DNA from 2 places in the Arthrobacter sp. KBS0702 genome. Region 1 is predicted to be linked to the other one. Evidence: predicted binding sites of a transcription regulator. Region 1 holds the regulator's gene; the other holds the start of a gene.

Region 1 (3,916 bases):
AGTACGTGGGAGGGAACCCGAGCGCAGTGCGGCCCGGACCGCCGAAGGCCTGGAGGATTTGCTGGAGGACTTCGTTGGAGCCGTTGGCGGCCCAGATGTTGGCGGCGTCGAGGCCGTGGCCGAGATACTCGGCCAGCCCTTCCCGCAATTCGGTGAACTCGCGGTCAGGGTACCGGTTCAGCCCGGCGGCAGCCTCGGTCACTGCCTCTGCGATGGCCGCGCGGACGTCGTCCGGGACGCCATGGGTGTTTTCGTTGACGTTCAGCAAGATCGGAACATCCAGCTGGGGCGCGCCGTAAGGCCGCAACCCCCGCAGATTGGTCCGGAGGGGCAGTCGGTTGAGGCGCTCTAGCTGGTCAGTCACGTGCCTAGTTTAAGTGAGACCACGCCCGGCCCCGAAACTGTGACCTCCAGAGGGCGGCCGGGGATTACCTGGAGGGCACGTAGAGCTGCTGGCCGGGGATAACGCGGGCGGCATCGAGGTTGTTGAGCTGCACAATGTCGGCGACCACGTCGCGGGGGTCGCGCTCCGGTGCCACTGCGCCGGCGATGGCCCACAGCGACTCCCCCGGCTGGACCGTCACGGTGACCGTAGGGGTGAGCGAGAGCTCCGCGGTCGAGTCGGCGGCTTTGGCCGGCGCATTCAGGAAACCGGCGAGCGAAAGGACGAGGGCAGCCAGCAGAATCAACGGCAGGCCGAAGAAGACGAAGCGGCCCCGGCGGGTCAGCCGCAGCGGCGCCTGCCTGGGCGCAACGGCAGGCACAGCCCGCTGCCCGCGGCTGGCTTCCTGCCCGTCGAAGATGCCGTGCGGGCCGAAAGCCTCGAACCGTGACGCCTGCACGGGAACGGAAACCTGTGAACCGGAAATAGCGCTTACTGCTGACATGAACTGAGCCCTCCTGGACTTATCTGTGCCGCCCGGCGTACTCCACGTACTCGCCGCCAACCGGCCGAACCATCTAACGCAAACCTGGACCGCAAATCTTGATCACTACGTTCGAACACAGAACCGAACCGAAAGATCCCGTCCCGGCGACTAACTTCGAACACATATTCGAACGTTGTAGTTCCTGTTTTAGCACTTATGAACGAACAATGTCGAGACTCGCTAGAACAAATGTTTGAAAAAGCGTGTCTGCTGGCCTACTTTTGAACCAGCAGAACCACTTGTGGTGATCAACAGCAGTTGATCAGCGGGGTCTGACATTTTCAGACCAGTTGGTCCCGGCAGCCCAGGCGGCCGGGCGGAACGGAAAGGCGTGGCGAACATGGCAGCACAAGCCGCCGGCGGGAGGGCCGCCCAGCGGAGCCCCCAGGCCGGCCGGGCGCCGAAGGGCCTCACCGTCCGGCAAAAGAAGATCCTGGAGACCATCCAGCGGTCCGTGACCGACAACGGCTACCCGCCCTCGATGCGCGAGATCGGCGACACCGTCGGCCTCGCCAGCCTCTCCAGCGTCACCCATCAGCTCTCGCAGTTGGAAAAGCTCGGTTACCTGCGGAGGGACCCCAAACGGCCCCGCGCCATGGAAGTCCTTTTGCCCCTGACGCTCGACGAGGGTGCCACCAAGGTCTCCGGGGTGGCGAAGTCCACCGGCCTGCGGGCCGTCGGCGGCGTTGCGGTCTCGGAACTCGCCAGTGCCACCGACACCGCAATGGTGCCCTTCGTGGGCCGGATCGCCGCCGGCGGCCCGATCCTGGCCGACCAGGTGGTGGAGGACGTGATGCCGCTGCCGCGCCAGCTGGTGGGCCACGGCGAATTGTTCATGCTTCGGGTGGCCGGCGACTCGATGATCGACGCCGCCATCTGCGACGGCGACTGGGTGGTCGTCCGCCGCCAGAACGACGCCGTCAACGGCGACATCGTGGCTGCCTTGCTCGACGACGAGGCAACGGTCAAGACGTTCCGCCAGCGCGACGGCCACACCTGGCTGCTCCCGCAGAACACCCAGTACGAGCCGATCCTCGGCGACCATGCCGTCATCATGGGAAAAGTCGTCTCGGTGCTTCGCTCCCTCTAGCGCCGCCGGCACGTACTGCGCCCGGCATAGAAAGGCCCCGTCCGGGTTTTCCGGACGGGGCCTTCGTCGTTGGGTGAGCGGCCTAGGTGGCCGTCTCCTTTGCTGGGCTTTCCTTGGCCAGCCGTGCGAGGGCGGCCAGGGCCACCGCCGGGTCGGTGGTGGGCCAGAACGGCGGCAGCGCGGCGCGCAGGAACCCGCCGTAGCGCTCGGTAGACAGCCGGGAGTCCAGGACAGCCACTACGCCCTTGTCCGACGTCGAGCGGATCAGCCGGCCGGCGCCCTGGGCGAGCCGGATGGCCGCGTGGGTTGCAGAGACGCTCATGAAGCCGTTACCGCCGGCTCGGGCCACAGCACGGGAGCGGGCGGTCATGAGCGGGTCATCCGGCCGCGGGAACGGAATCCTGTCGATCACCACCAGCCGGCAGGAGTTTCCGGGCACATCGACGCCCTGCCAGAGCGACATCGTGCCAAAGAGGCAAGTGTCAGGCTCGTCGGCGAACTGCTTAACGAGTGCCGTCATGGTCGACTCGCCCTGGCAAAGGATACTCAGGCCCAGCCGTGGCCGCATGGCTTCGGCGGCTTCTTCAGCGGCACGCCGGGAGGAGAAGAGGCACAGGGCGCCGCCGCCGGAGGCCCGGATCAGCTTTTCGAGCTCGTCGAGGGCTTCCGGGGAGGTCCCGCGGCCCGGCTTGGGCAGGTGCTTGGCGACGTAGAGGATGCCCTGCTTCGGATACTCGAACGGGGACCCGACATCGACGCCGGTCCAGCTCGGTGCGCCGGGGCCGACCAGGCCCAGGCCTCCGGCCGCCGGTTCGAAGGCCGAGCCGATGGCGAGGGTTGCCGAGGTCAGCACGACGGTGTGGTCGGCGAACAATCCCTCGCGCAGCCGCCCGGCGACGCTGAGCGGGGCGATGTTGATCAGGGCCGGCGCGGAGTCATCAGGCTGCGAATAGCCCTGCTGCGGGTCGAAGCTGCTGTTGCGGGAGAACCAGACCACCTCGCGGTTCTCCTTGGCCGCCAGGAGCCGTTCGCAGAGTTCCAGGATCACCATCAGTCGGGACCGGGCGAGCTGCCGTCCGCCGTCGGCGGTGTTGGCGCTGTCCCCCTTGGAGTCCGAAAGCGCGGCGCGGCAGGCGTCACGCAACTGGTCCACGCAATCGAGTTGTTCGCTGTTCAGTCCGTTCGGCATCAAACCGCTGGGAACGCCCTCAATGGCGAGTTCGAGGTTGGACGCGGCATTGTTCAGCGCATCCACGGTGATTCCGGCGTGCTTGCGGGCGCCCGACGCGGCAGCGTGCACCATGGCGACGGACAGCTGTCCGGACACGGCGCCGGTCACCCGGTCCTGCAGTTCGTGGGCCTCGTCCACCACCACGACGTCGTACTCCGGGAGGACCGCGAGGCCTTCGAAGGCGCTGACGGCCAGCATCGCGTGGTTGGTGACCACGACGTCGGCGTCGGCGGCGTTCTGGCGGGCAAGTTCGCTGAAGCATTCGGCGGCGAGCGGACACTTCTGCGCGCCCAGGCACTCCATGGAGGTGACGGAGACCTGCCGCCAGGCGCGGTCGGTCACCCCGGGCATCAGTTCGTCGCGGTCCCCCGTCTGGGTGTCCTCAGCCCAGTCGCGGAGCCGGACCACTTCCTTGCCGAGCTGGGACGACGGTCCGCCCATCGCCGCGGCGAAGTGCGGCACGGACGTGTCCTCGCCGAGGGAGAACAACTGGCCCTCGGACGGTTCCTCGGAAGGGAAGCCGCCCTCGAGCTTGTGGCGGCACACGTAATTGGAGCGGCCCTTGACCAGGGCGACCTTCACCGGCCGGTCCAGGGCCGGGGTGATGGTCTTGAGCAGCCGGGGCAGGTCGCGGCCAACAATCTGGGTCTGCAGCGCCAGGGTGGC
Region 2 (3,916 bases), 1.3 Mb from region 1:
CCCGCTCACCATTGGGGTGTGGCGGGGCCAAAGGATGCAGCGGCAGAACGTTTCAGCGAGGTCAGGATCCGGTGCCCTGGCGCCTAGAACAGCGGCCAGGGCACCGCGGACATCTCCCCGCTCGGCGCCGGAAACCGACCGGCCAGACGCAACCGGGCGCAGCGCGCGGCGAGCGATGCGATTTCTTCGGCGCTGAGCAGGTCCGCCAGGTTGTGGCCCAGTTGGCCGTGCAGTCCTTCGCGGACTCGATCGATGCCAGCGCGTTCCTCGGCGGTCAGGGCGTCGCCCAGCCACCCCCACAGCACAGTGCGCAGCTTGTGGTCACGGTGGAAGGTGAGCCCATGGTCCACGCCGTGCCGGTGTCCGTCCGTCATGGCAAGAATGTGGTCGCCTTTGCGGTCCGCGTTGTTGACGATGACGTCGAACACCGCCATGCGTCTGAGCGCCGGCGTGTCTTCGTGAACGAGGGCGACCATGCATCCGTTCTCATCCCGTCCTTCGAGAACGCGTTTCCAGCCCCTCTCCGGCACTTGGTCCGTCGCGACCAGGTCCACGGCGCTTTGTGCGGGGTCCGGCTCCTGCCAGAGCTGCACCATTCCCTCGCCGAGCGGACCATCGCGCAGCCAGGTGCGCGGCACGATGTCCCAGCCGAGGACCTGCGAGACCAGGTAGGCGGCCACCTCCCGGTGTGCCAGGGTGCCGTCGGGAAAATCCCACAACGGACTTTCGCCTGCCAGCGGCTTATAGACGACCGCAACGTCGCCGATGCTGCCCAGGAAAGTAGCGTTTGAAGCCGTCGCGATGCGGCCGGTGAGCGTCAGCTCGGCAGTCACTAGGTCCGGCGTTGGCATCAGACCTCGGGGAGGGTGCAGATGTGCCCGTCGGCATCGATGGGGTAACCGCAGAGTGGGCACGTCGGGCGCCCGGCGCCCACGATCTCACGGGTTCGCTTGGCGAATGCGCGGGCGGTGCCGACCGGCATTCTCACGAGCAACATTTCGGGCTCGTTAGCGCCGTCCTCATCCAGGGATTCGTCGTTGTCATCATCGGCGATGGGATAGGCCTCAAGTACGACCTGGGCCGTTGTTGGGTCCCACCCTAGGCTCATGGCGCCGGTGCGAAACTGCTCCTGGACGGCCTCGAGCTGGTCATTGTCGACCAGTTCGATGGGAGTGCTCGTAGGAACGCTAAAGGGGTTGCCCTCGACGGTGATGAGCTGGTCGAGAATCTCGTCGATCTTCTCGGCGAGCAGAGCCGACTGCTGCTTCTCGAGGGCAATACTCACGATCTGCTTCCCTGCGCGCACTTGCAGGTAGAACGTGCGCGCCCCCGGAACGCCAATGGTGCCAACGACGACCCGATCAGGCCAGGCAAACTCGTGAACACGTGTAGGCATGTCAGTATTTTAGGCACATCAGGATCATGGCGCGTTGTGCCCGGCACCGCCGCCCACCGGCGCATCGCCAGAGTGGATGCCGTTTGACAGCCATGACAGGTCACCGGCGTCGGTGTTGGTCGCGTAGACGCTCGGCCGGGTGGCGCTGTAGCGAACGATTGATACGGAGGCGGGGCCCACGTTGATCCGCTGGAACAGGTCAAGGTGCATGCCGAGCGCGTCGGCGAGGATTGCCTTGATGATGTCACCGTGACTCACCGCCACCCACACGGCATCTGGTCCGAACTCGGCTTCGAAGGCTGCATCGTGGCGTCGAATCGCTGCCACCGACCGCGCCTGCATCGCCGCCATGGATTCACCGCCGGGAAAGACGACGGCGGACGGCTGGGACTGCACAACCGGCCACAAGTCCTCGGTCGCGAGATCACTGAGTGTGCGGCCCTGCCACTGGCCGTAGTCGCACTCGGTGAGATCGTGATCGACCGGCGCGGACGGCGTGCCAGCCTGGCGGTCGAGGATGAGCTGGGCGGTCTGCTGACAACGCTCAAGAGGGCTCGACACCACCCCGACGACGGGCACGGCCGCGAGCCGGTGTCCGGTCAGAGCCGCCTGGTCGCGGCCTGTCTGGTCCAGGCTGACGCCGGCTGCCCGACCGGCCAGCACTCCGGTCGCATTGGCTGTGGTGCGGCCGTGCCGCACGAGAATAACTGTCGCCATCCACCCAGCCTAACCACCCCGTCGACGGCGGTGTGAACCGCGGGTCAAGGGCCGGCCCGACCGGGAGCCGAGTACCGCATCGCCGTCGACCGAGCCGGCGGCCGATCGAGGTCCCGATGCAGGGGCAGGCTATCGGCTGGCTGACGGCTCGGCTTTCCGGCACAATCGTCACCACGGAGTACCAAAGCTACGCATGCCCTTGGCTAGCAGAGGCCACCTCCGCCAGGGCCACAAGCCCGCACATTTATTGGGGAACAACTTGAAGAAGCGCACCACGCTCCCGGCGGCCGCGGCTCTGGCCGGCCTGCTACTCACCGCGACGGCCTGCACGGCACCGGAACGGAACCCGGAGCCGTCCGCCCCGGCGGTCGCCGCCAACACACCGACGGCGGGCGGCGGAAAACGGTCGGCGCGGGGGCCTGTCGTGTCCGATTCGTTCGGCAACGCTGACTATTACACGACGCTCCCGAGCGACACGCCCGCCCGGGTGGCCGGCTCCTTCCGCATCTCCGAGGCGAAGCTCGCCGAGTTCAACAACCTGCAGCCCGGGGCGCCCCTGACGCCGGGCACGAAGCTCCGCCTGATCCCCGCCCCGGGACCGATCACGGGTGCGCAAGGAACGGCCGTCATCGACGCCAACGGCATCCCCACCAGCTATGTCGTTGAAGCCAAGGACACCCTGGACGGGATCACCTACCGGTTCGGCATCAATTCAAAACAGCTGGCAGAAGCGAACCAAGTACCGTACGTCGGCGAGCAAGGCGGCGTGTACTTCCTCCTCGCCGGCAAACACCTCCATCTGCAAAAGAACCCGGTCGACAGCAGGTCCGGCGCAGGGCCCACCGTCAACAATTCATTCCATCAGCCGATTTTTTACACGACTGTGGACGGCGACTCCCTAGACAGCCTCGGCTACAAATTCCGCTCCACCACGGCCCAGCTAATGCAATACAACCTGTCTCTCGCCGCGGACCGTCCCATCCCGGCCGGGACCAAGGTGCGGCTCATGCCCGGTGAGCTCAAAATCGACGGGGCCAAGGGCACCTTCACCGCCGACGCCGACGGAATCCCCATCTCCTACACCACGGCGCCCGGGGACACTGAGCACCAGATCGAAGCCCGGTTCAAAATACCCGATCTGGGCTTGGCGAACCGTCCGCTCACCGGCACCGCCACCGCCTGGTACACCATGAGAGACCTTCCCAGCGGGGAGATCGCCCCGGGGCAGGCCATCAGCCTCACCCTGAACATGCCCATCAATAAATAGCTCCCCGCCGCGACAACCTGCCCTGTCGGCGGTCTTGCGCCGGCCGTGTGCCCCGCCCTGTCTCTCCGCTATCCCGGCGGTATTGAGAACGACGTCGAGAACCGCGCCGGGCCCGCCGTCGGGCTGCACGAGACCTAAGTACACCGGCCGCTAACCACCAGGGCACGGGTTTCTCCGCTGAGAGCGCGTGTTCTTGGCGGCGCCAGCTCGTGCGTACGGTGCACGCCTCGGCCCTGTCGCCGCGGCCGTCACCGGCGTAGGCTTCGGCTGTGCCGGCCCTGTCCGTGGGACCTGTCCGCCCGGCCGGCAGTCGCCTATAAAGGAGTCCGCCATGACTGTTCTAGTCCAAAACCTGGTGCCCGGCCTGACCCGGGAACAGTACGAGGGCATCGCTGCGGCCCTGAGGGACAAACTCAAGGCCACCCCCGGATTCAACGCCCATTACGCCTATGAGAGCGACGGCGGAATGACGGTCGTAGAAATTTGGGAGGAGGCAGCGCAGCACGATGCCTGGTTCGACAACAATGTCAGGCCTA

What was found. Region 1 encodes LexA, which represses DNA repair genes until DNA is damaged. Its sites were predicted from a motif close to TCGAACANNTGTTCGA; they were not measured.
Region 2: FFF93_RS12035 (LysM peptidoglycan-binding domain-containing protein) is a predicted target of LexA. The motif match lies at 2,350-2,365, and genes of this name have one in related genera.

What each region holds. Positions count from the first base shown of each region.
Region 1 is NZ_CP042172.1:1,299,105-1,303,020, reverse strand. It holds gene FFF93_RS05960 (histidinol-phosphate transaminase) at 1-364, opposite strand, end outside; gene FFF93_RS05955 (LysM peptidoglycan-binding domain-containing protein) at 429-887, opposite strand; gene lexA (transcriptional repressor LexA) at 1,270-2,019, shown strand; gene FFF93_RS05945 (ATP-dependent DNA helicase) at 2,102-3,916, opposite strand, start outside.
Region 2 is NZ_CP042172.1:2,625,977-2,629,892, reverse strand. It holds gene FFF93_RS12050 (SCO1664 family protein) at 84-851, opposite strand; gene FFF93_RS12045 (DUF3090 domain-containing protein) at 851-1,396, opposite strand; gene FFF93_RS12040 (histidine phosphatase family protein) at 1,421-2,113, opposite strand; gene FFF93_RS12035 (LysM peptidoglycan-binding domain-containing protein) at 2,373-3,380, shown strand; gene FFF93_RS12030 (hypothetical protein) at 3,712-3,916, shown strand, end outside.